Regions from separate parts of the Delftia sp. UME58 genome, predicted to be linked through region 1. Evidence: predicted binding sites of a transcription regulator. Region 1 holds the regulator's gene; each other region holds the start of a gene.
What was found. The regulator LexA, encoded in region 1, represses DNA repair genes until DNA is damaged. The targets are predictions, from matches to a motif close to ACTGTATNNNNATACAGT.
Positions count from the first base shown of each region.

Region 1 (7,155 bases):
GGCAAGGACAGCGTGGTCATCATCAGCGCCGACGCCACCGCGCCGCACCAGTCCGTGGTGTCGGTGATGGAGGCCTCGCGCCGCGCCGGACTGTCCCAGATCACCTTCGCCACGCAGACCTCGGCCAGCGCCGGGCGCTGAAGGCAAGGCCGCCATGCCCGGGAATGGTCCCGCCCCCGCACCCCGGGGGCTTCGCGCGGCCTGGCGCCACCGCGGCCCGCTGGCCTGCGCCCTCTTTCCCCTGTCCCTGCTGTACCGTGCCCTGCTGGGCCTGCATCGGCTGCCCTATGCACTGGGTTTCAGGCGTGCAGGCCAGGCCGGCATTCCGGTCATCGTCGTCGGCAACGTGATTGCGGGCGGCGCCGGGAAGACCCCCGTCACGCTCGCCCTGGCCCGCCATCTGCGGGACAGCGGCTGGAGCCCCGGCATCGTCTCGCGCGGCTATGGCCGCAGCACGGACGACTGCCGAGAAGCCCTGCCCGAAAGCGCCCCCGCCGACGTGGGCGACGAACCCGCGCTTCTGGCGCGCGCCAGCGGCGTGCCGGTCTTCGTGGCGCGCAAGCGCATCGAGGCCGTCCAGGCCCTGCGCGTCCGCCATCCGCAGGTGGATGTGGTCATCAGCGACGACGGCCTGCAGCACCTGGCCCTGGCCCGCGACATCGAGCTGTGCGTCTTCAACGACGACGGCATCGGCAATGGCTGGCTGCTGCCGGCAGGCCCGCTGCGCGAATCCTGGCCGCGCCCCGTCACCGCCGTGCTGCATGCGGGCGCCTGTCCGCCAACGGATGCGCCCGCCTTTGCCATGCAGCGCCAACTGGCCGCGGAAGGCGTCAATGCGCACGGTGAGCGCATCCCCTTGGCGGCCCTGCGCGGACGGCCCGTGGAGGCCGTGGCCGCCGTGGCCCGGCCCGAGGGCTTTTTCTCCATGCTGGCCAGTGAACAGGGCCTGGCGCTGGGGCACGCCCAGGCGCTGCCGGATCACTATAATTTTGAGAGCTTCCAGCGCCTGGGACGCGATGAAGACCCGCTGGTCTGCACCGAAAAGGATGCAGTCAAGCTGTGGCGTACCCATCCCCAGGCCTGGTCTGTTGCGCTGCAATTGCAGCTGCCGCCAGATTTCTGGGCGCTGCTGGATCAGCGGCTGCAGGCGCTGCGCAGGCCACGCGCCTGACTATCATCACCGTCTTGGCTGGCCGCCACGGCCCGCCCTCCCCCTCCAAAACACAGGATCCGCCATGGACGCCAAACTTCTCGAACTGCTGGTCTGCCCCGTCACCAAAGGCCCGCTGCGCTTTGACCGCGAGCACCAGGAACTGGTCTCGCGCAGCGCCCGCCTGGCCTACCCCGTGCGCGACGGCATCCCGGTGCTGCTGGAGGCCGAAGCCCGCACGCTGGACGACGACGAGCTCGAGGACTGATCGCGCCGCAAGGCCCGATTTCCGACGCCGCCCGCGCCCGCACTTTCGACCACCTCCGCAACGCACCATGTCCAACGCGCCCTTCACGGTTCTGATTCCTGCCCGCCTTGCCTCCAGCCGCCTGCCGGGCAAGCCCCTTGCAGACATTGCAGGCCTTCCCATGGTCGTGCGCGTGGCACAGCGCGCCGGCCTCAGCGGCGCCACGCGCTGCGTGGTCGCGGCCGATGACGAAAGCATCGTCGCCGCCTGCGCCGCGCACGGCGTTGCGGCCGTGCTCACCCGCAACGACCACGCCAGCGGCAGCGACCGCCTGGCCGAGGCCTGCGAACTGCTGGGCCTGGATGGCGACGACATCGTCGTCAACGTCCAGGGCGACGAACCGTTGATCGCTCCCGACCTCATCGATGCCGTGGCCGCCCTGCTGCCGCAGCGGCCCTCGGCCAGCATGGGCACAGCTGCACATGCCATCGACAGCCTGGCCGACTTCACCAACCCGAACGTGGTCAAGGTCGTCTGCGATGCCCAGGGCATGGCCCACTATTTCAGCCGCGCCCCCATCCCCTTTGCGCGTGAACATGCAGGCCAGGCATGGTGGGAGGCGGCATCTGCAGCGGCATCGGCAGCGCCGGGCCACCCCGGCTTCGCACCACTGCGCCACATCGGCATCTACAGCTACCGTGCCGGTTTCCTGCGCAGCTTCCCGCAGCTTTCTCCCGCCCCCACCGAGGTGCTGGAGGCGCTGGAGCAGTTGCGTGCGCTGTGGCACGGCCACCGCATCGCCGTCCACCTCACGCCCCATGCACCAGGCCCCGGCGTGGACACCCCCGAAGACCTGGAACGGGTGCGCGCCCGGTTGTCCGCCTGAATCCGATCCCGCGCACGCTGACAGATGCGCCAATGGCGATGCCCGGCATCGCCATTCACAACACAACGGCACATGCGGTTTTGTCGGACAGCAAAACGCAGTTTTTGGAGATTGCACAGGCGACAGTTTTGCCCTCTGCGTGTAAGCCAGTGTTAGCCCTGTGCGTGCTATCCTTGCCCGCGACAAAAATATGACGCATGGACTGTCCGCCCCGGTGGGCCGATCCGGCAGACAAGAATTTCTACTCTCCTCAAGGACTTCCATGAAACTGATTTTGTTGGGCGCACCCGGCGCCGGCAAAGGCACGCAAGCCGCTTTCATCTGCCAGAAGTACGGCATCCCCCAGATTTCCACCGGTGACATGCTGCGTGCCGCCGTCAAGGCCGGAACGCCCCTGGGCCAGCAGGCCAAGGCCGTGATGGACGCCGGCCAACTGGTCAGCGACGACCTGATCATCAATCTGGTCAAGGAACGCATCGCCCAGGCCGACTGCGCCAACGGCTTCCTGTTTGATGGATTCCCCCGCACCATTCCCCAGGCCGACGCCATGAAGGCCGCTGGCGTGAAGCTGGACTATGTGCTCGAGATCGACGTGCCCTTCGACGCCATCATCGAACGCATGAGCGGCCGCCGCTCCCACCCCGCCTCGGGCCGCACCTACCACGTCAAGTTCAACCCGCCCAAGGTCGAAGGCCAGGACGACGTGACCGGCGAGCCGCTGGTGCAGCGCGAAGACGACAAGGAAGAAACCGTCAAGAAGCGCCTGGACGTCTACAGCAGCCAGACCCGCCCCCTGGTGGACTACTACCGCGCATGGGCCGAAAAGGAAGCCGCAGCGGCACCCAAGTACCGCGCCATCAGCGGCCTGGGCTCGGTCGAGGACATCACCCAACGCGCACTGGCTGCACTGGCTGAGTGAGGCAGGCCATGTGCCGCAACGAAAAAAGCACCCGCCGGGTGCTTTTTTGTTGACCGCCAGCAACTGAAGAAATGCCGGCGGCGCCGCCCGGCTCAGTCGCGCGGCTGCGCGGCCAGCGCCAGCATCATCGCAATCCGGGCTTTTGCCACGGGCAGCTGCGCCAGATCGGCCTCTGCCGGGTTGGCCCCAAGGCCGGAGGCCACGGGCAGGCCTTCGGCACAGCGCGTGCCCCGCCAGATCCAGACGCCCTTGCCGCGGGCGCGCTGCAGGGCCGCTTCCATGCCTTCGTGAACCGTCGCGTTGCCCGTGCCAGCCACGACGATGCCACGCACGCCTGCCGCCACCAGCGCATCCACGCCGCTGGCACGCGCCAAGGCGCCACTGAACACCACCTCGACCCAGGGCAGTTCATCCAGCGCCAGCAGATCCGATGACATGGACGCAGGCACCACGGCCAGCGCGGACAGCGCCGGCGCGGAGGGGGAGGACGGCGCATCGGGCACCAGCCAGCGCACACGCCCTTCCTCCACCAACGCCTGCGGCCCGCCTTCCACGGAGCGCATTGCCTGCAGCCGGTAGGGGTGGACCTTCTGCACCTGGGCTGCCGCATGCACCTCGCCGCCCGCCACAACCCATACACCGCTGCGCCCGCCGCTGGCAGCCACGGTCACGGCATCGCGCAGATTCTGCGGCCCGTCGGCCAACAGGGCCGTGGCCGGGCGCATGGCGCAGGTCAGCACAATGGGCTTGGTGGCCGGCAACAGGCTGTGCAGCAGCCAGGCTGTCTCTTCCAGCGTGTCCGTTCCATGCGTAATCACCACGGCGCGCGTGTCCGCATCCTCCAGCGCCTGCACGCAAGCGTGCAGCAACGCGCGCCACACGGGCCAGTCCATATCCTTGCTGTCCACCTGCGCGATCTGCTGCGTCTGCACGGGGCCCAGCGCCTGCTGCTCCAGGTCCGGTACAGCATCCAGCAGCGACTGCACCGTGATCTGCCCGGCCTTGTACCCGACTCCCTGCGACTGCGAATCCGCCCGGCCGGCGATGGTCCCGCCCGTGCCCAGAATCACCAACTTTGACTGCCCCACTTGCACCTCTTGGAAAACTGGTTAAAAATACAGATACTGTATAAATCATCAGATGACCTGCCAGCCCGCCATCTGCTCTCAAGGACCGGACGCACGCCATGCTCGACCATCCCAAGCTCACCGCCCGCCAGCAACAGATCCTGGACCTGATCCAGGCCGCCATCTCCCGCACGGGCGCGCCCCCCACACGCGCGGAAATCGCCAACACGCTGGGCTTCAAGTCCGCCAACGCTGCAGAGGAACACCTGCAAGCCCTGGCCCGCAAAGGCGTGATCGAACTGGTCAGCGGCACCTCGCGCGGCATTCGCCTGCGTACCGACACAGTGCGCAACATCAATGCCGCGCGCGGAACCAGCTTCGGACTGCCGCTGTCGGCCCTGGCACCGCTGATGCTGCCCCTGGTGGGCCGCGTTGCGGCGGGCTCACCCATTCTCGCCCAGGAACATATCGACCAAACCTATTCCGTCGAGCCCAGCCTGTTCCAGATCCGCCCCGACTATCTGCTGCGTGTGCGTGGCATGTCCATGCGCGACGCGGGCATCATGGACGGCGACCTGCTGGCCGTGCAGTCTGCGCACGAAGCACGCAACGGCCAGATCGTCGTGGCGCGCCTGGGCGATGAAGTCACCGTCAAGCGCCTGCGCCGCACCACGCAGGGCGTGGAACTTCTGCCGGAAAACCCCGATTACCCGGTGATCCGCGTCGCCCCCGAAGAGGCCTTTGCCATTGAAGGCCTGGCCGTGGGGCTGATCCGCAACAGCATGTCCATGTAAGCCGGACGGGCAGCCCTGCACGGGTTGCCACCCCCTATTTCATGCACCGTCCAGGTGGTAGGCGCGAAGCCTTGCAGCTTCGCCCTGGGCGGAGCTTTGCCCGAAAACCGCAATCCTGCCTGTGTCCATGCCTCTTTGAAACACGCCAACAGGAGTCGTCACATGGGATTCGCTCTGCCAACACTGTCCTCTCTTTCCTTCCTGCGCCTGGCACATGGCATCCGCCTGACTGCGACCGCCATGGAGTCGGCCATGCCTCTTGCACAAGCCCCTGCGGGCCAGCCAACACCTGCCACAGCACCCGAGCCCGCCAACGTGATCTCTTTCAGCAAGGCACGCCGGCGCAGCCAGCAGCGCCGCGGCAAGGCTGCACGCGCTGCAGACCCTGGAGATGCCCAGCTGATCCTGCCCTTGCTGCCGACGCAGCCCGCCCTGCAAGCCGCACCTGAGCAGTCTTCAGGCCTGCGCATCATTCAGCGGTCGCCACAGGAACAGCCTGAATGCCTGTTCATCTCCGGGCGAATGGCCGATGTCTGCGCTGCGCTGGAGCGCCTGGAGGCGCATGGCGGAGCCGCAGCCAACTGAGGCCCGATGCAAGGTGTGCGACACACCTTGCACGACACAAACATGGGCGGCGCGGACCACGCGCCGCACGAGGAATCGGCCTGTGCGAAGCTGGCGCAGGCTTGCGGCCACCACCACCCTGTAGCGCACGTGCAACAAATGGATGCCCTCTGTCTGCTGCGCAAACACCTGGGCAACCGTGACGATGCCGCCGACCTGGCCCATGACACCTTTGTGCGCCTGCCGCGCTCGCCCCTGCCGAAGCAAGACATCCGCGAACCCAGGCGCTATCTGGCCACCATCGCCCGGGGCTTGGTCGTCACCTGGTCCTGGCATAGCCGCATGGGCGAGAGACATCTGGAAAGCAACGACCGCCGCGCCTTGCATGAGGCCGCCGCCTGGCACGTGAAACTGCGTGGCGCCTTTGCCACAGCGGCCCTGCGACAGGACTGGCAGAAGTGTCTCGTCCAGACCGGCGCTTCAGGCGGGCGCATACGGGTGATGCACCACGTCGAAGCCCTCCTCGTCGGAGGGCGCGACAAAGTAGCTCGTGATCAGGTCGAACTGCTCATCGCTGGCCTGAAACGGATGCTCGCCTGCCGCATTGCGCGCCCGCAGGCGCTGCCTGCAGACCTCGTCAGGCACATCCAGGAAATGCAGGCGGTGCGAGGCGCCCACTTTCTCGAACACGCTGCGCGCCCAGCCCCGCCCCTCCAGGGTATTGGCCGGAAAGTCCAGCACCACCGACACGCCAGTGCTCAACAGCGCCTGCACATGTGCGCCCATCAACCCCTTGAGCCGCGCGCTGCAACGCACGTAATCGGCCACCGACTGCATCTCGCCGGGGTACAGGCCGGCCAGCCAGGAATCCTCGCTGACCAGCACCGTTCCGGGCCCGGACGCCAATTGCCGCGCCAGCGTTGACTTGCCCGATCCGATCTTGCCGCAGACCATGTGCAGCGTGGCAAGCCGCGCGTTGGCGACAGTGGCATCGGCATGTTTTGCACAACGGGGCCGGGACTGTTCGGAAACCTGCATATCCATCTCCTGAAAGGCATGAGAAAACCCCGGAGGCGGAATGAAAAAACCCGCCTCGTCTGGGCGGGTTGCATGGCGTTGAAGGCCGCTGGCTAACCCACCATCCAATGGATGGTGCGAATAATCTGCGTTGCGTTCATACGGGCCATGGCGCACAGCATAGCGCAATCACAGTGCCTCAATGGGCCACCATGCGCACCAGCCCCAACCCCGCAAACAGCGCGGCCACGCCCAGTACCAGCGAGCCCAGCGCATACAGCACGGAGGCCAGCCAATCGCCACGCTCATACAGCATGCCGACCTCCAGCGCGTACGTCGAAAACGTGGTGAAGCCACCCAGAATGCCCGTGGTGATGAACAGCCGCGCACTCTGCGGCAGCGATGTCTTGAGCGCAAACCACTCCACCACCACCCCCATCATGAAGGCACCCAGCACATTGATCGCCAACGTACCCAGCGGATACGCACTGCCCACCAGCCGCAGCGCGAG
Region 1 covers NZ_LZZV01000013.1:98,581-105,735, reverse strand. Annotated here, with positions in the region: gene A9976_RS03985 (biopolymer transporter ExbD) at 1-141, shown strand, start outside; gene lpxK (tetraacyldisaccharide 4'-kinase) at 155-1,171, shown strand; gene A9976_RS03975 (Trm112 family protein) at 1,236-1,418, shown strand; gene kdsB (3-deoxy-manno-octulosonate cytidylyltransferase) at 1,486-2,283, shown strand; gene adk (adenylate kinase) at 2,546-3,202, shown strand; gene A9976_RS03960 (asparaginase) at 3,295-4,290, opposite strand; gene lexA (transcriptional repressor LexA) at 4,389-5,063, shown strand; gene A9976_RS03950 (hypothetical protein) at 5,226-5,648, shown strand; partial or broken gene A9976_RS03945 (sigma factor) at 5,787-5,945, shown strand; gene A9976_RS03940 (ATP-binding protein) at 6,108-6,665, opposite strand; gene crcB (fluoride efflux transporter CrcB) at 6,844-7,155, opposite strand, start outside.

Region 2 (7,155 bases), on a different contig from region 1:
CTGCCTGTCGCTGGCGATTGGCCTGGCACAGGACCGCGCCCAGGCGCTGGAGCTGGGGCTGATCAATTACCTGTGGCCCAGCCTGACCATCGTTTTGGCCGTACTGCTGCGCCAGCAGCATGCGCGCTGGTGGCTGTGGCCCGGCGTGCTGCTGTGCCTGTGGGGCCTGACGCGCGTGCTGGGCGGCGACTCCCTGCAACTGCGGGGCATGGCGGACCACATGCTGTCCAACCCGCTGGCGTATGGACTCGCTTTTGGCGCGGCCTTGCTGTGGCCCTGCTATTCGCTGGCTGCGCGGCGCTGGGGCGGTGGCCACAATGCCGTGGGCCTTTTCCTGATATGGACCGCGCTGGCGTTGTGGATCAAGTGGCTGTGGCTGGGCGGTGAAGGCAGCATGCAATGGTCGGGCACCGTGGTGCTGCAATTGCTGGCCGTGGGTGGGCTCACCGCCCTGGGCTACAGCTGCTGGGAGCACGGCATACAGCACGGGCACCTGGCCGTGATGGCTGCAGCGTCGTACTTCACGCCTGTGTTCTCGGCGCTGCTGGCCAGTGCCTGGCTGCAGGTGCAGCCGGGCTGGGGATTCTGGCAGGGCGTGGTGCTGGTGACCGTGGGGTCGCTGGTGTGCTGGGGTGCTACCCGGCGCGCAGACTAGCCTTCGTCCTCTGCTCCCGCGTCCCAGTCTTCGCTGCGCCCCCGCAGCACCTTGCTCGCAATTTCTCCACCAAAACCGCGCGCAGCCAGAAAGCGCATCTGCTTGAGTCGTTCCTGCGGTGTGGCCGGTGGTGCACCGAAGCGCTGGCGCCACACGGCATGGGCACGCTGCAGTTCGGTGGCACGCAGTTGCTCGGCGGCGGCGCGCACCAGGCCGTCGTCCAGTCCCTTGCTGCGCAACTCCTGCACCACGCGTGCCGTGCCAAAGCGCGCGGCCTTGCGGTGCAGCACGGACTCGGCCACGCGCTGGGCACTGATGAAGCCGCGCTGCTCCAGCGCGTCGAGCATGGCGCCCAGGTCTTCGCCTTCCTCCACATGGGGGGCGAGCTTGCGTTCCAGCTCCAGTCGTGAATGTTCGCGCTGGCCCAGCAGCTTGAGCGCCCGGCCCTTGAGCGACAGCTTGGCGAATCCCATGCGGCAGCGTCTCCTGAATCGTCCTGAATAAAAAAGGCGCAGACGTGAGCCTGCGCCAAGATGGCAAACACAGTGTGCGCAGGCGCTGCGGCGCCTGCTGTGAGGGGGCTGGGCGCTCAGGCTTCGATCACGCCGTCCTTGTCGGCCTTGGCCTTGGCGGCCGCCTTGGGGGCCTTGGCTTCGGGGGCATCGCCACCGGTCGTGGGCAGCAGGGCGATGCCCAGGCCGTCGCGAACCTTGTTCTCGATCTCCACGGCCAGGCCACGGTTCTCGCGCAGGAATTCGCGGGCGTTGTCACGGCCCTGGCCGATCTTCTCGCCGTTGTAGGCATACCAGGCGCCCGACTTGTCGAGGATCTTGGCGTTGACGCCCATGTCCAGGATTTCACCTTCGCGCGAGATGCCCTCGCCGAAGAGGATGTCGAACTCGGCGGTCTTGAACGGAGGCGAGACCTTGTTCTTGACGACCTTGACCTTGGTCTCGTTGCCGATGGCCTCGTCGCCCTTCTTGATGGTGCCGGTGCGGCGGATGTCCAGGCGGACCGAGGCGTAGAACTTCAGCGCATTGCCGCCCGTGGTGGTTTCGGGGCTGCCGAACATCACGCCGATCTTCATGCGGATCTGATTGATGAAGATGACCATGCAGTTGGTCTTCTTGATGGTGGCCGTCAGCTTGCGCAGCGCCTGGCTCATCAGGCGGGCCTGCAGGCCGGGCAACTGGTCGCCCATCTCGCCTTCGATTTCGGCCCGGGGTGTCAGCGCGGCCACCGAGTCCACGACGATCATGTCCACGGCGCCCGAGCGCACCAGGCTGTCCACGATCTCCAGGGCCTGCTCGCCGGTATCGGGCTGGCTGATCAGCACTTCATTGAGGTTCACGCCCAGCTTCTGGGCGTAGCCGGTGTCCAGCGCGTGTTCTGCGTCGATGAAGGCACAGGTGCCGCCCTGCTTTTGCATTTCGGCGATGACCTGCAGCGTCAGCGTGGTCTTGCCCGAGGATTCAGGGCCGTAGATCTCGATCACGCGGCCACGGGGCAGGCCGCCAACGCCCAGGGCGATGTCCAGGCCCAGGGAGCCGGTGGAGACGACCTGGATGTCCTGGATGGCTTCGCCTTCACCCAGGCGCATGATCGTGCCCTTGCCGAACTGCTTTTCGATCTGGGCGAGTGCGGCCTGCAGGGCCTTGGCTTTTTCACTGTTGGCGGTGGTGACGGCGGTGTTCATGCGGACTCCTGGGTTGGCTAGGGTTTCAGCTCTGTATTTGCATTCAGGCTGGATGCTTGAACAGTAGTTTATGGGCTTGTTGGTTTGTTTTGTTGGTGTTTTTAGTCAGTTTTCCTGACTTGTTGGATTTGCCTCCACAATGCATCCATGAGTGAGTTTTCCCCCGTCACGCCGCCCGCCGATGCCTGGCGCCAGACCCACCTGGGCCGCCTGCTCGGCCATGCCATGCGGCGGTTCGACGCGCGTGTGCTGCAGCTCATGGCGCGCGATGTGGAGGTGCCGCTGGCGCTGTCCAATCTTGCGGCGCGCGACAAGGTGGGCGCGGCCCACATCCACATCACGCGGCATCTGTCGCTGGCCGGCGACAGGCTCACCGACCTGGCCGAGCGCGCTGGCATGACCAAGCAGTCCATGGGCGACCTGGTGGCCCAGTGCGAGGCCTGGGGCCTGGTCACGCGCGAAAGCGACGAGCGCGATGCGCGCGCGCGCCGCATCCGCTTCACGCCTGCGGGCCTGGCCTGGCTGCAGGCCTTCCATGACGCCGTGTCCCAGGCCGAGGCCGAGTTCCGCGAGGAAGTCGGCGACGACATCGCCACCGTGGTGGCGCTGGGGCTGGAGGCCTATGCGGGCGGCGGCTCACTCGGGTAAGGTCCCTGCCCTTGGGGCGGGGCGCATCCTAGAATCCTGGGAATCAAAGGCGCGCATTTCCAACATCCAGAGCGCGTCTGTATTTCAGGAGACAACCCCATGCGCATTCTGATTGCCGAAGATGACCAGGTCCTGGCCGATGGTCTGCTGCGCAGCCTGCGCGGCTCGGGCGCCGTGGTCAGCCATGTGGCCAACGGCAGCGAGGCCGATACCGCGCTGATGACCAGCAGCGAGTTCGACCTGCTCATCCTGGACCTGGGCCTGCCCAAGATGCACGGACTCGAAGTGCTCAAGAAGCTGCGCGGCCGGGGCGATGCGCTGCCGGTGCTCATCCTCACGGCAGCTGACAGCGTGGAAGAGCGCGTGCAGGGGCTGGACTACGGCGCCGACGACTACATGGCCAAGCCGTTTGCGCTGTCCGAGCTGGAGGCGCGTGTGCGTGCGCTCACGCGGCGCGGCATGGGTGGCGCCAGCAGCACCATCAAGCATGGCCCCCTGGTCTACGACCAGGCTGGCCGCGTGGCCACCATCGACGGCAAGATGGTCGAGCTGTCGGCGCGCGAACTGGGCCTGCTGGAAGTGCTGCTGCAGCGTGCGGGCCGGCTGGTCAGCAAGGACCAGCTGGTCGAGCGCCTGTGCGAATGGGGCGACGAGGTCAGCAACAACGCCATCGAGGTCTATATCCACCGCCTGCGCAAGAAGATAGAGCGCGGCCCCATCCGCATCGCCACCGTGCGCGGCCTGGGCTACTGCCTTGAGAAGATCGCTTCCTGAGGCCGCTGCCCTGGCTGTCAGGCCCGGGTTGGCTTGCCTGCGCATAGTGGCGGATGCCACGGGGCCGTGAACCCGTCGTGAGGGCTGCCCGCCGATGAAAATCTTCCAGCGTGAACAGCGCTCACTGTTCGGCGAGATCCTTGACTGGATGCTCACGCCGCTGCTGCTGCTGTGGCCCGTGAGCCTGGCGCTGACCTGGCTGGTGGCCCAGGGCCTGGCCAACAAGCCGTTCGATCGCGCGCTGGAGTACAACGCCCAGGCGCTGGCGCAGCTGGTGATGGTGCAGCACGGCAAGGTGCTGTTCAACCTGCCGCAATCGGCCAGCGAGATCCTGCGCGCCGACGAGTCGGACACCGTGTATTTCCAGGTGCTGGGTGTCAAGGGCGAGTACCTGGCCGGGGAGCGCGATCTGCCGCCGCCGCCCGAACCTGACGAGGCGGCGCTTGCGGGCGCGCTGCCCGGCCTCCCCTCCGGCGGCACCGTGCAACTGCGCGATGCCGAGTTCCGCGGCATTGACCTGCGCGTGGCCCATGTCTGGGTGCGCATGCCCCTGCCCGACGAGCCCCAGGCCCTGGTCCAGGTGGCCGAGACGCGCGAAAAGCGCAGTGTGCTGGCCACGGAAATCATCAAGGGCGTGATGCTGCCGCAGTTCGTCATCCTGCCGCTGGCCGCCTTGCTGGTGTGGCTGGCGCTGGCGCGCGGCATCAAGCCGCTGCACCGGCTGGAGGAGCGCATCCGCGCACGCCGGCCCGAGGACCTCTCGCCCATCAACCACAAGGACGTGCCGCTGGAGGTCGTGCCGCTGGTGGACTCGGTCAACGACTTGCTGGGCCGGCTCGGTGATTCGCTGGCCACGCAAAAGCGCTTCCTGGCCGACGCGGCCCACCAGCTCAAGACACCGCTGGCCGGGCTGCGCATGCAGGCCGAACTGGCCCAGCGCGAGGGCGTGAGCACGGAGGAGTTGCGGCAGTCCCTGGCCCAGATTGCGCGCTCCAGCATCCGCGCCACGCACACGGTGAACCAGTTGCTGGCGCTGGCGCGCGCCGAGAGCGCCGGCGTGGGACGGGGCCTGGCCATGCAGCCCTGCAACCTGGTGCGCATCGTCACCGACGTGGTGCGCGACTGCCTGCCACGCGCCATGGACAAGCATGTGGACCTGGGCTACGACGGCGCCGAGTCATTTGCCACCGGCGTGTGGCTGCAGGGCAATGCCACGCTGCTGACGGAGCTGGTGCGCAACCTCGTGGACAACGCCATCAACTACACGCCTTCCAGCAGCAGCCGGCCCGGCATGGTCACGGTGCGCGTGCTGGCCGACCCCTTCGGCCAGGTCCTGTTGCTGCAGGTGGAGGATTCGGGACCCGGCGTGCCCGAGGCCGAGCGCGAGCTGGTGTTCCAGCCGTTCTACCGTGTGCTGGGCTCGGAGGCCGACGGCTCGGGCCTGGGCCTGCCCATCGTGCTGGAGATCGCGCGCCAGCATGGCGCCCAGGTGGTGCTGGAGGATGCGCATCCGGGCCAGCAGCCCCCGGGTGCGCGCTTCAGCGTGCGCTTCACGGCGCTGCGTTCGCCGCCGCCGCCTAAGCCTGCGGCGTAGGTGGCGCGGCTTCCGCGGCTGCCGCAGATCCCCCGGGGGCCACGGGGGCCACCGCGATCCGTCCCGGCGTCTGCGCGGCATGGTCCACCAGCCAGTTGCGGAAGATGCCCAGGGTGCCGTGGTTGGCGCGGTCGGCCGGATAGCACAGCCAGTAGCCCAGGGCGCTTTGGTAGCCGTGCTGGGGCAGGGGCTCGTTCACCAGGCCGGCCGCGATCTCGTCCTGCACCAGGCAGCGCGGCACCAGGGCGATGCCCATGCCGGCCATGACGGCGCGGATGATGGTCTGGAACTGGTCGAACTGCGGGCCCGCAAGAGGGCTGATGCCGTTGACGCCATGGGCCTCGCTCCAGCGCGCCCAGGCATCGGGAATGGTCACATGGCGCAGCCGGGTGCAGCGAGCCACGTCCTGTGGGGTGGTGATGCGTGCTTCGGGACCCGCGCCGCGCGGCGGCGCGATCAGCACCACCTGGCGGCCCACCAGATAGTGGGCGTGCGCACCGTTCCAGTGCCCGTCGCCAAACAAAATTGCGCAGTCCAGCCCCGGACTGTCAAATTGGTAGCTGTGTACGTAGGGTACAAAGTGCAGCGTGATCTGTGGATAGCGCTGCTGAAACTGGGGCAGCCTGGGGATCAGCCACTTGGCCGCGAAAGTCGGCAGCGATGACAGGTGCAGCGCGCCTCGGCTGTCATCGCTGGTGATGAGTTCGAGGGTGGCGGCCTCCAGCTGGCCCAGCAGGGCGCGCACTGCGCGCTCATAGCGCTCGCCCGCAGGCGTCAGGCTCAGCCGCTTGCGCTCGCGTTCGAACAGCGGCACGCCCACCCACTTCTCCAGCTCCTGGATCTGCTTGCTGACTGCGCTTTGCGTCAGGTGCAAGGCCTCGGCCGCGCGCGAGACGCCCCCGAAGCGCACCACGGTGGAGAAAGCGCGCAGCAGATGCATGGGCGGGTTGAGGCGGCGCAAACTCATGACAGGGATATGATGAAAGTATTCCTGTTTGGAATATTAACAGGCACAGTATTTGCTTTTTTTGTGAGCAGATTTCTTTTAATCTGAACTTGTTTGTAAGAAAGATCCTATGCAACGACGCCATTTCCTTGCTTCCATCGCCGCTTCTTCTGTCGTTCCTGGAATGTCCTTCGCCCAGGACACCTCCCGTCCCTTGCGCATCGTCGTTCCGTTCCCTGCTGGTGGTTCCACCGACATGGTCCCGCGCAACATGCAGGACGTGCTGCCCAAGCTGCTGGGCGGCCAGGCCGTGGTGATCGAGAACAAGGCCGGCGCTGGCGGCTCCATCGGCATGGCCGAAGTGGCGCGTGCCACCGACGGCGTGACCTTCGGCATCGCCACGCTGTCCACGCACGGCGTGAACCCCGCCGTGTTCAAGAAGCTGCCCTACGACGCCATCAACGACTTCGTCGGCGTGACCGAGATCGTCAAGGCGCCCGGCGTGATCGTGATCAACCCCAAGCTGGTGCCCGCCAACAACTTCGCCGAGTTCGTGAAGTACCTGAAGGCCAACCCCGGCAAGGTCAGCTTCGCAACACCCGGCAACGGCACCATCGGCCACATGTGGGGCGCCCAGTTCATGAAGAGCACGGGCACCGAGATGCAGCACATTCCCTACCGCGGTGCCGGCCCGGCCATCAACGACGTGCTCGGTGGCCAGGTGCCCGTGTACTTCGACCAGGTGGCTTCCTCGCTGCCCCACATCAAGGGCGGCAAGGTCAAGGCCCTGGCCGTGTCCTGGCATGAGCGCCTGGACGTGCTGCCCGACGTGCAGACCTATG
Region 2 covers NZ_LZZV01000100.1:71,390-78,544, forward strand. Annotated here, with positions in the region: gene yddG (aromatic amino acid DMT transporter YddG) at 1-655, shown strand, start outside; gene recX (recombination regulator RecX) at 652-1,128, opposite strand; gene recA (recombinase RecA) at 1,245-2,351, opposite strand; gene A9976_RS25835 (MarR family winged helix-turn-helix transcriptional regulator) at 2,499-2,999, shown strand; gene A9976_RS25840 (response regulator transcription factor) at 3,099-3,773, shown strand; gene A9976_RS25845 (sensor histidine kinase) at 3,868-5,367, shown strand; gene A9976_RS25850 (LysR substrate-binding domain-containing protein) at 5,351-6,334, opposite strand; gene A9976_RS25855 (tripartite tricarboxylate transporter substrate binding protein) at 6,444-7,155, shown strand, end outside.
Region 2: a site for LexA is predicted at 2,382-2,399, ahead of recA (recombinase RecA). Genes of this name have one in related genera too.

Region 3 (7,155 bases), on a different contig from region 1:
TCTGCATCTGCATCCTGGCCTCCATCGGCCGCATCCGCGCCTGCATCAGCTGCATCTGCTGCCGCCGCCTCGGCCCGGCGCCGTTCCTGCTCGGCCATGTCCAGCGCCATGCGGTGGGTCTGGGGCAGGTCGATGAAACGCGTGGCCACGCCCTGGCGCGCCGCCCATTGCAGGGCCTGCCATTCGGGCGAGAACTCGGCATAGGGATAGAAGGCGGCATGGGCCGGGCTGTCCTGCACATAGACCAGCATGGCCACGGGCGGCTGCAGGTCGGCATGCTGCAGCATGGGCAGCAGGGACTCGCCCTCGGGCGGGCCCTCCACCAGCAGGCAGTCGGGCTGCAGCTGCTCCAGGGCCTGCAGCAGGCTGCGCGCGCAGCCCGGGCCATGGTGGCGGATGCCGAAGAAATGAAGCGGATTGGCAGAGGTGGCCATACGGGAAGTGCGCAGGAGATGCGCAGAAGATGCGGTCGGTCAGCGGTGCGGGAGTGCGGGCTTCAGAGCTGCTCGCGGCAGGCGCGGTACAGGTCCTTCCAGTCGCTGCGTTCCTTGACCACGGTCTCCAGGTATTCCTTCCAGACCACGCTGTCCTGCACCGGGTCCTTGATCACGGCGCCCAGCAGGCCCGAGGCCACATCGCCCGCGCGCAGCACGCCGTCGCCGAAATGCCCGGCCAGCGCCATGCCGCTGTTGATGACCGATATGGCCTCGGCCGTGGACAGCGTGCTGCTGGGCGACTTGACTCGCACGGTCTTGCCGTCTTCGGTCTGGCCGTTGCGCAGCTCGCGGAAGATCTGCACCACGCGGCGCACTTCCTGCAGGGCCGGCGGCTCGGCGGGCAGGGCCAGGGCGCGGCCCTGCTCGGCCACGCGCTTGGTGACGATCTGCACCTCTTCGTCCTGCGAGGCCGGCACGGGCAGGATGACGGTGTTGAAGCGGCGCTTGAGCGCACTGGACAACTCGTTCACGCCCTTGTCGCGGTTGTTGGCCGTGGCGATGACCGAGAAGCCCTGCACGGCCTGCACTTCGCTGCCCAGCTCGGGCACGGGCAGGGTCTTTTCGGACAGAACGGTAATCAGCGTGTCCTGCACGTCGGCGGGGATGCGGGTCAGCTCTTCGATGCGGGCGATCTTGCCCAGCTTCATGGCGTTGACCAGGGGGCTGGGAATCAGCGCCTTCTCGGACGGGCCGTGGGCCAGCAGCTGGGCGTAGTTCCAGCCGTAGCGCAGCTGCTCCTCGCTGGTGCCGGCCGTGCCCTGCACCAGCATGGTGGAGTCGCCGCTGACGGCGGCCGACAGGTGCTCGGACACCCAGGACTTGGCCGTGCCGGGCACGCCGTACAGCAGCAGGGCGCGGTCGGTGGCCAGGGTGGAGACGGCGATTTCCATCAGGCGCGGATTGCCGATGTACTTGGCGCTGACCTCGAAGCCGTTGCCGAGCTTGCCGCCCATCAGGTACTGGAGCACGGCCCAGGGCGAGAGTTTCCAGTTGGGCGGACGCGGACGGTCGTCCACCTTGCGCAGGGCTTCGAGTTCTTCGGCGAATTGCTGTTCGGCATGCTGGCGCAGGACTTGGCTCATGGTGTGCTTCCGGGAAGGGGTAAGGGTTGGATTCGGTTCGGTTCGGGGTATGCGGCAGGACGGGCGCGCCTCAGGCCTGGCCGCGCAGCGCAACAAAGGCCTGGTGCAGGCCCAGGCGCAGATCGACGATGCGCTCCAGATGGCCGCGCATGCGCTCTTCATCCCAGGGCCGCACGCGGCTGCGTTCGAGGCGCGCCTGCTGCTGGGGCGTGAGGGGAATGCTTGCCGGTGCGGCAACTGCAGCGGCTGTGGCGGCAGCGGTGGCCGTGACTGCTGCCGCAGCAGCAGGTTCGGGTTGCGGCTCGGGCTCAGGCTCGGATTGCGCATCCAGCACCGAGGGCTTGCGCCACAGGTCGGCAAAGCGCTCCAGCGCGGTCACGTCCAGCATGCGCGCACAGGACAGCAGGGCCTGGTCGGCGCGGTAGCTGTGCCAGTTGCCCGTGATCTGCTTGCCGCCCACGGCCACGTGCAGTGCCTCGGTCAGCCGCGCCGACAGCGCGGGCGAGAGCAGTTCGGCACCGCCCAGCGACTGGGACATGCCCTCGATGGCGTCGATGAGCTTGTGCCTGTCGCGCTCGAACTGGGCAATCCAGCGGGACTCGCGTTCCTCGCGGGACAGCCGGGCCATGAGGGCGGGCAGGAGCGCGTCGTGGCGCATGTCGCGGCCCATGGTCTGGGCGGCATCGATCCATTCCACGTCCAGCTGGTATTGCAAGGCCCGCACCCAGCCCTGGCGCAGCGAGGATTTCCAGTCGCTGCGCCGGCTCCACTCCATCACTTCCAGGGGCGTCAGGCCCAGGGCGCGGGTCCAGAAGGACACGGGCGTGAGCTGCACCATCTGCTCCAGCAGCCAGGCCTTCTTGCCGCCACGGTGGTAGGCGTCGGGCTTGAGCGCGATGCCGTCGCGCTCCCATTCCTTGGAGCCCTCTTCGGGAGGCTCCACGATCCACTGGCCCTTGTCGTCCTGCTGCAGCATGGACTGCATCCAGCCCATGACGCGCTGGCTGTGCGCGCTGTCCGGCAGGCACGAGAGCATTTGCGCGGCGTTCTCGCGGATCTCCTTGCTGCGGTCGGACAGCAGTTTTTCGAGCAGCGGCTCATCGTCCATGCCCAGCCCCACGGCCAGGGCCTGGACCAGGGGCAGGCGCTCCTTGGCGCCCAGCTCCTTCAGGCTGCCTTCCAGCCGCGTGCGGGCCTTGGCGGCATCGGTTGCGCGCTCGCTGCGCAGCAGGGCCACGCGCTGCTCCACCGAGCCCTCCTGCCAGACCAGCTCGGGGTCGGCGGTTTCCTCCACGCCGCTGGCATAGCCCCATTGCGGGTTGAGCGCGCCCAGCCAGCGTCCGCGCTCGCCCAGCACGGGGGCCAGCCACTGGCGCAGCTCCACGGACTGGCGGCCCTGCTCCAGCGCGGGCACCAGCAGGTCATGGGGCAGGCGCTGGCCGGCCTGGTCCAGGGTGCGCAGCATGGAGGCCTGCAGCTCGAACGGGCCGTCCTTGAGCACGTCGCCCATCAGGGTGTGCAGGCGCGCATCGGCAGGCGCGGTGCGCGACTCCGCAGGCGCTGCGGCGGGCACGGCCAGCGGTGCCGTCAGGCGCACCTGCGCGCCAGGCTGCCAGCCTACCCGCTCGAACACGGCCGCCACGGCGCTGGCGCGCAGCAGTTGCTGGGCGGGCGAGTCACCGGGCAGGTCGGCGCGGGGCTGCAGCGCCGCCTGCACGGCCTGCTGCGACCCGGTTGCGGACGGGTCCACGCCCGAAGCCAGCGCAGGCGGCACGGCCAGCCGGTCCGAGCCGACCATGGCCGATTGCTGCAGCGCAGCCCAAAGTTGTGCGTTGCTCATACCGGATCACCCTGGTTCTGCCAGATACATTGCTGGGCGCCGTCGCCCTCGCGGGCCTGCCAGGCGCTCAGCAGCCGCCAGCGGCCCACGGCCGGGCCGGGTTCCCATTCGCCAAACAGCTGCATGGGCGCACCGCCGCTGAGCGCCAGCAGGTGCCAGGCCTGGGCATCGTCAATCGCCACGGGGACGGGCTGCACTGGCGCCGCCGTGCCAGGGGCGACCGGCGATGCATCCGGCGCTTGGGGCCAGGCCGCGAACCACTGGCCCTGGGCGGGCACCAGCCGCAGCCGGTCCTGGCACAGCGGCTGCGTGGCCTGCAGCGGGTTGGCGGCAATGCGCTGGCCCAGCAGTTGCAGGACGTCGCCCACGGCCGAGGTGGCCAGCGGGCTGGCGCCATCGGCAGGCAGCGCAGGCCCGTTGCCATTGGCCGCAATGGCGCGCAGCGGCGCGTGGCCCGGATAGAAATTCAGCGCGCAGCCGTAGCGATGGCCAGGCACCCAGGCCGATTCAAAGCCGCGCCCGCCCTGCGCATAGTCCAGCACCAGGGCCATGCGCCCCGTGCGCTGGCCCTGCAGCCAGACGCGCCGCTCCATAAGCCGGCCTTCGCGCTCGATCATGCGCAGGCCGGCCACCAGCCATTCGTCCTCGACCGACTGGCCCCTGGCCTGCACCTCGGCCTTGTCCATGGGCCAGCCCAGCGCCGCCATCACGTCGGCCTTGACCTCGGGGCTGAGCGATTCGCGTCGGCGCACGGCGTCGATGATCAACTGCCAGTGGCCCAGCTGCACCAGCATGTCGCGCGGCCAGTCGCGGTGGCTGTCCACCAGATCCCGGCAATCCTTGATGCGCGCCGCCATGCCCGTGGCCTGCGCATCGACCATGCGCGCGGCCATGTTGTTCCAGCGCTGGCGCATCTGCGCGTCGCCGGCCTGGTTGGCCAGGCCCGCACGCACCATGTCCTGCATCCACAGCGACAGTTCCTGCAGGCCCGCCTCCACCTTGTCCCAGCGCTTGTCTTCGCGCCTGGCCTGTTGCCTGGCCGCGACTTCGGGGTCGGGCGGCGGCTCGGCCGCTGCGGCGGCAGCCTTGGCCTCTTTCTTCTCGGCCTTTTCCTGGCGGCTGTCCAGCCAGGTCTGCACCCAGGCGGGCGGATCGCCGCCTTCGGGGACTTGCCCGCCGGCACGCATCAGCATCAGCGCCAGCCCGTGCTTGCAGGGGAATTTGCGGCTGGGGCAAGAGCATTTGAAGGAAGGCCCCGACAGGTCCACCTGGGTCTGGTAGGGCTTGCTGCCGCTGCCCTGGCATTCACCCCATACCGCCACATCGTTGGCGCCCATGGCGGGCCATTTGGCGGGCGATTGCAGGCCCTTGGCGGCCTTGCTGGATGAGGCGTCCGGCGACAGCGCCAGCACTTCGCTCTCTGTTCCTAATACACGCGACACCGAAGCTCCCTCTCCAAGTGTTTGTCATCGCCGGGCGCATTGAATGAAACGGCACTGCCCGGCAAACACGAAAGCCTATCAGCAATAGTTATCGGCAACTTGAAACAAATCACAACAACACCAAGCCTCTCTCCCAGGAACGGGGAAGCCCATGGCGCACAGCAAGCGCGCTATATCGGCGCGTGCGTTGATGGCACCAGGCCATGCCAGCCTTCAAGCATTGCGAAAGACGCAGGAAACACGCATTCACCATTTCCCGTGATGCACACCACCCATTCATTGAAAGCGAGCACTCATTCCGCACTGAAAGCGGTTTCATTCCATTGCACTACCAACCATTGCAATCCGCTTGCCATGGCGATAGCGCGACGGCGTGTTCAACCCGGAGCCAGGCAAGGCCTGACCAGACCCTGGCCGAGGGATGGGCTCTCGGAAAATCGGGTGTGCCAGGTGAATTTACTGTATATTCATACAGTCATGGAGCTGCAACGCAAACTTTTCATCCTCGCCGACGCCGCCAAGTACGACGCCAGTTGCGCCTCCAGCGGCTCGCAGGGGCGCGACTCGCTGGACGGCAAGGGCATGGGCTCGGTCACCGGCATGGGCATCTGCCACAGCTATGCGCCCGACGGGCGCTGCATCTCGCTGCTCAAGATCCTGCTGACCAATGTCTGCATCTTCGACTGCCGCTACTGCATCAACCGCAAGAGCTCCAACGTGCAGCGCGCCCGCTTCACGGTGGCCGAGGTGGTGCAGCTGACGCTGGACTTCTACCGGCGCAACTGCATCGAGGGGCTGTTCCTGTCCAGCGGCATCATCCGTTCCAGCGACTACACCATGGAGCAACTGGTGGAGGTGGCGCGCCGGCTGCGCGAGGAGCATGACTTTCGCGGCTACATCCATCTGAAGACCATCCCGGATGCCGCCCCCGAATTGCTGGCCCGGGCAGGCCGCCATGCCGACCGCCTGAGCATCAATGTGGAGTTGCCCACGGCCAGCGGCCTGGCGCAGTTCGCGCCTGAAAAGGATGGACAGCGCATACGCCAGGCCATGCAGGGCGTGGACCGGCAGGTGCAGGCCTGGCGCGCGGCCACGCGCGAGCAGCGCCAGGCGCAGTCCCTGCCCGGCGCGCCTGCGCAGCGCGCCGCCGTGCCGCGCTTCGCGCCGGGCGGGCAGAGCACGCAGATGATCGTGGGCGCCGACCGCGCAACCGATGCCGACATCCTCGAATCCAGCCACACGCTGTATGCGGGCTACGGCCTGCGCCGCGTGTACTACTCGGCCTTCAGCCCCATTCCCGATGCCTCGCGCGATCTGCCGCCGCAGGCGCCGCCCCTCATGCGCGAGCACCGGCTCTACCAGGCCGACTGGCTGATGCGCTTTTACGGCTACGGGGCGGGCGAGATCGCGGCGGCCAGCCGCCACGGCATGCTGGACCTGGAGATCGACCCCAAGCTGGCCTGGGCACTGGCCAACCGACAGCAGTTCCCCGTGGACCTCAACCGTGCGCCGCGCAGCCTGCTGCTGCGCGTGCCGGGCCTGGGCACGCAGACGGTGGACCGCCTGCTGGCGGCGCGCCGCGTGCGCAGGCTGCGGCTGGACGATCTGCTGCGGCTGCGCGCGCCCGTGCAAAAGGCCCTGCCCTTCGTGCTGATCGACGGCCACCGGCCCCTGCTGGGCGAGACCGACTCGGCCGCGCTGCGCACCCGGCTGATCGCGCAGTCGCAGGCCAGCCAGGCCCAGGCGCGGCACAGCGGCATGCGCGTGCAAAACGCGGTGCAGGCCAGCCTGTTCTAGAACCTGGAGCACGCCATGCAAGCACAGGCTCTCACCATCGAACTCGACAGCCCCGACGACTGGCCCGGCTTTCGCGCAGCCTGCAGGGCGCTGCTGGCCCATGGCGCCGACCCCGCTGTGGTGCGCTGGCGGTGGCCCGACACGCGGGGGGCGCAGCAACTCGGCGCGGGCGTGGACCTGTTTTCCAGCACGCCGCAGCAGGCCATGCCCGCCTCGGCACTGGCCGGGCTGGCCGGCCCCGGCGAGGCCGGGCTGTCCCTGTCGGACACCCAGATGTCCGCGCTGCGCCATGCCTGCCTGCACCGCGCGGCGGGCCGCTTCGAGCTATGCCACCGTTGGCTGGCGCGCATGCAGGCCCGGCCCGAACTGCGGCTGGATGCACTGGATGCGGACTGGCGCGCCATCGAGGCCCTGGCCCGCCCCGTCTCGCGCGAGATCCACAAGATGCACGCCTTTGTGCGCTTTCGGACCACGCAGCGGCCGGACCAGCCCGAGCT
Region 3 covers NZ_LZZV01000106.1:125,615-132,769, forward strand. Annotated here, with positions in the region: gene A9976_RS28215 (DUF5682 family protein) at 1-434, opposite strand, end outside; gene A9976_RS28220 (AAA family ATPase) at 497-1,579, opposite strand; gene A9976_RS28225 (DUF5691 domain-containing protein) at 1,650-3,419, opposite strand; gene A9976_RS28230 (SWIM zinc finger family protein) at 3,416-4,861, opposite strand; gene A9976_RS28235 (putative DNA modification/repair radical SAM protein) at 5,339-6,658, shown strand; gene A9976_RS28240 (TIGR03915 family putative DNA repair protein) at 6,674-7,155, shown strand, end outside.
Region 3: a site for LexA is predicted at 5,320-5,337, ahead of A9976_RS28235 (putative DNA modification/repair radical SAM protein). Genes of this name have one in related genera too.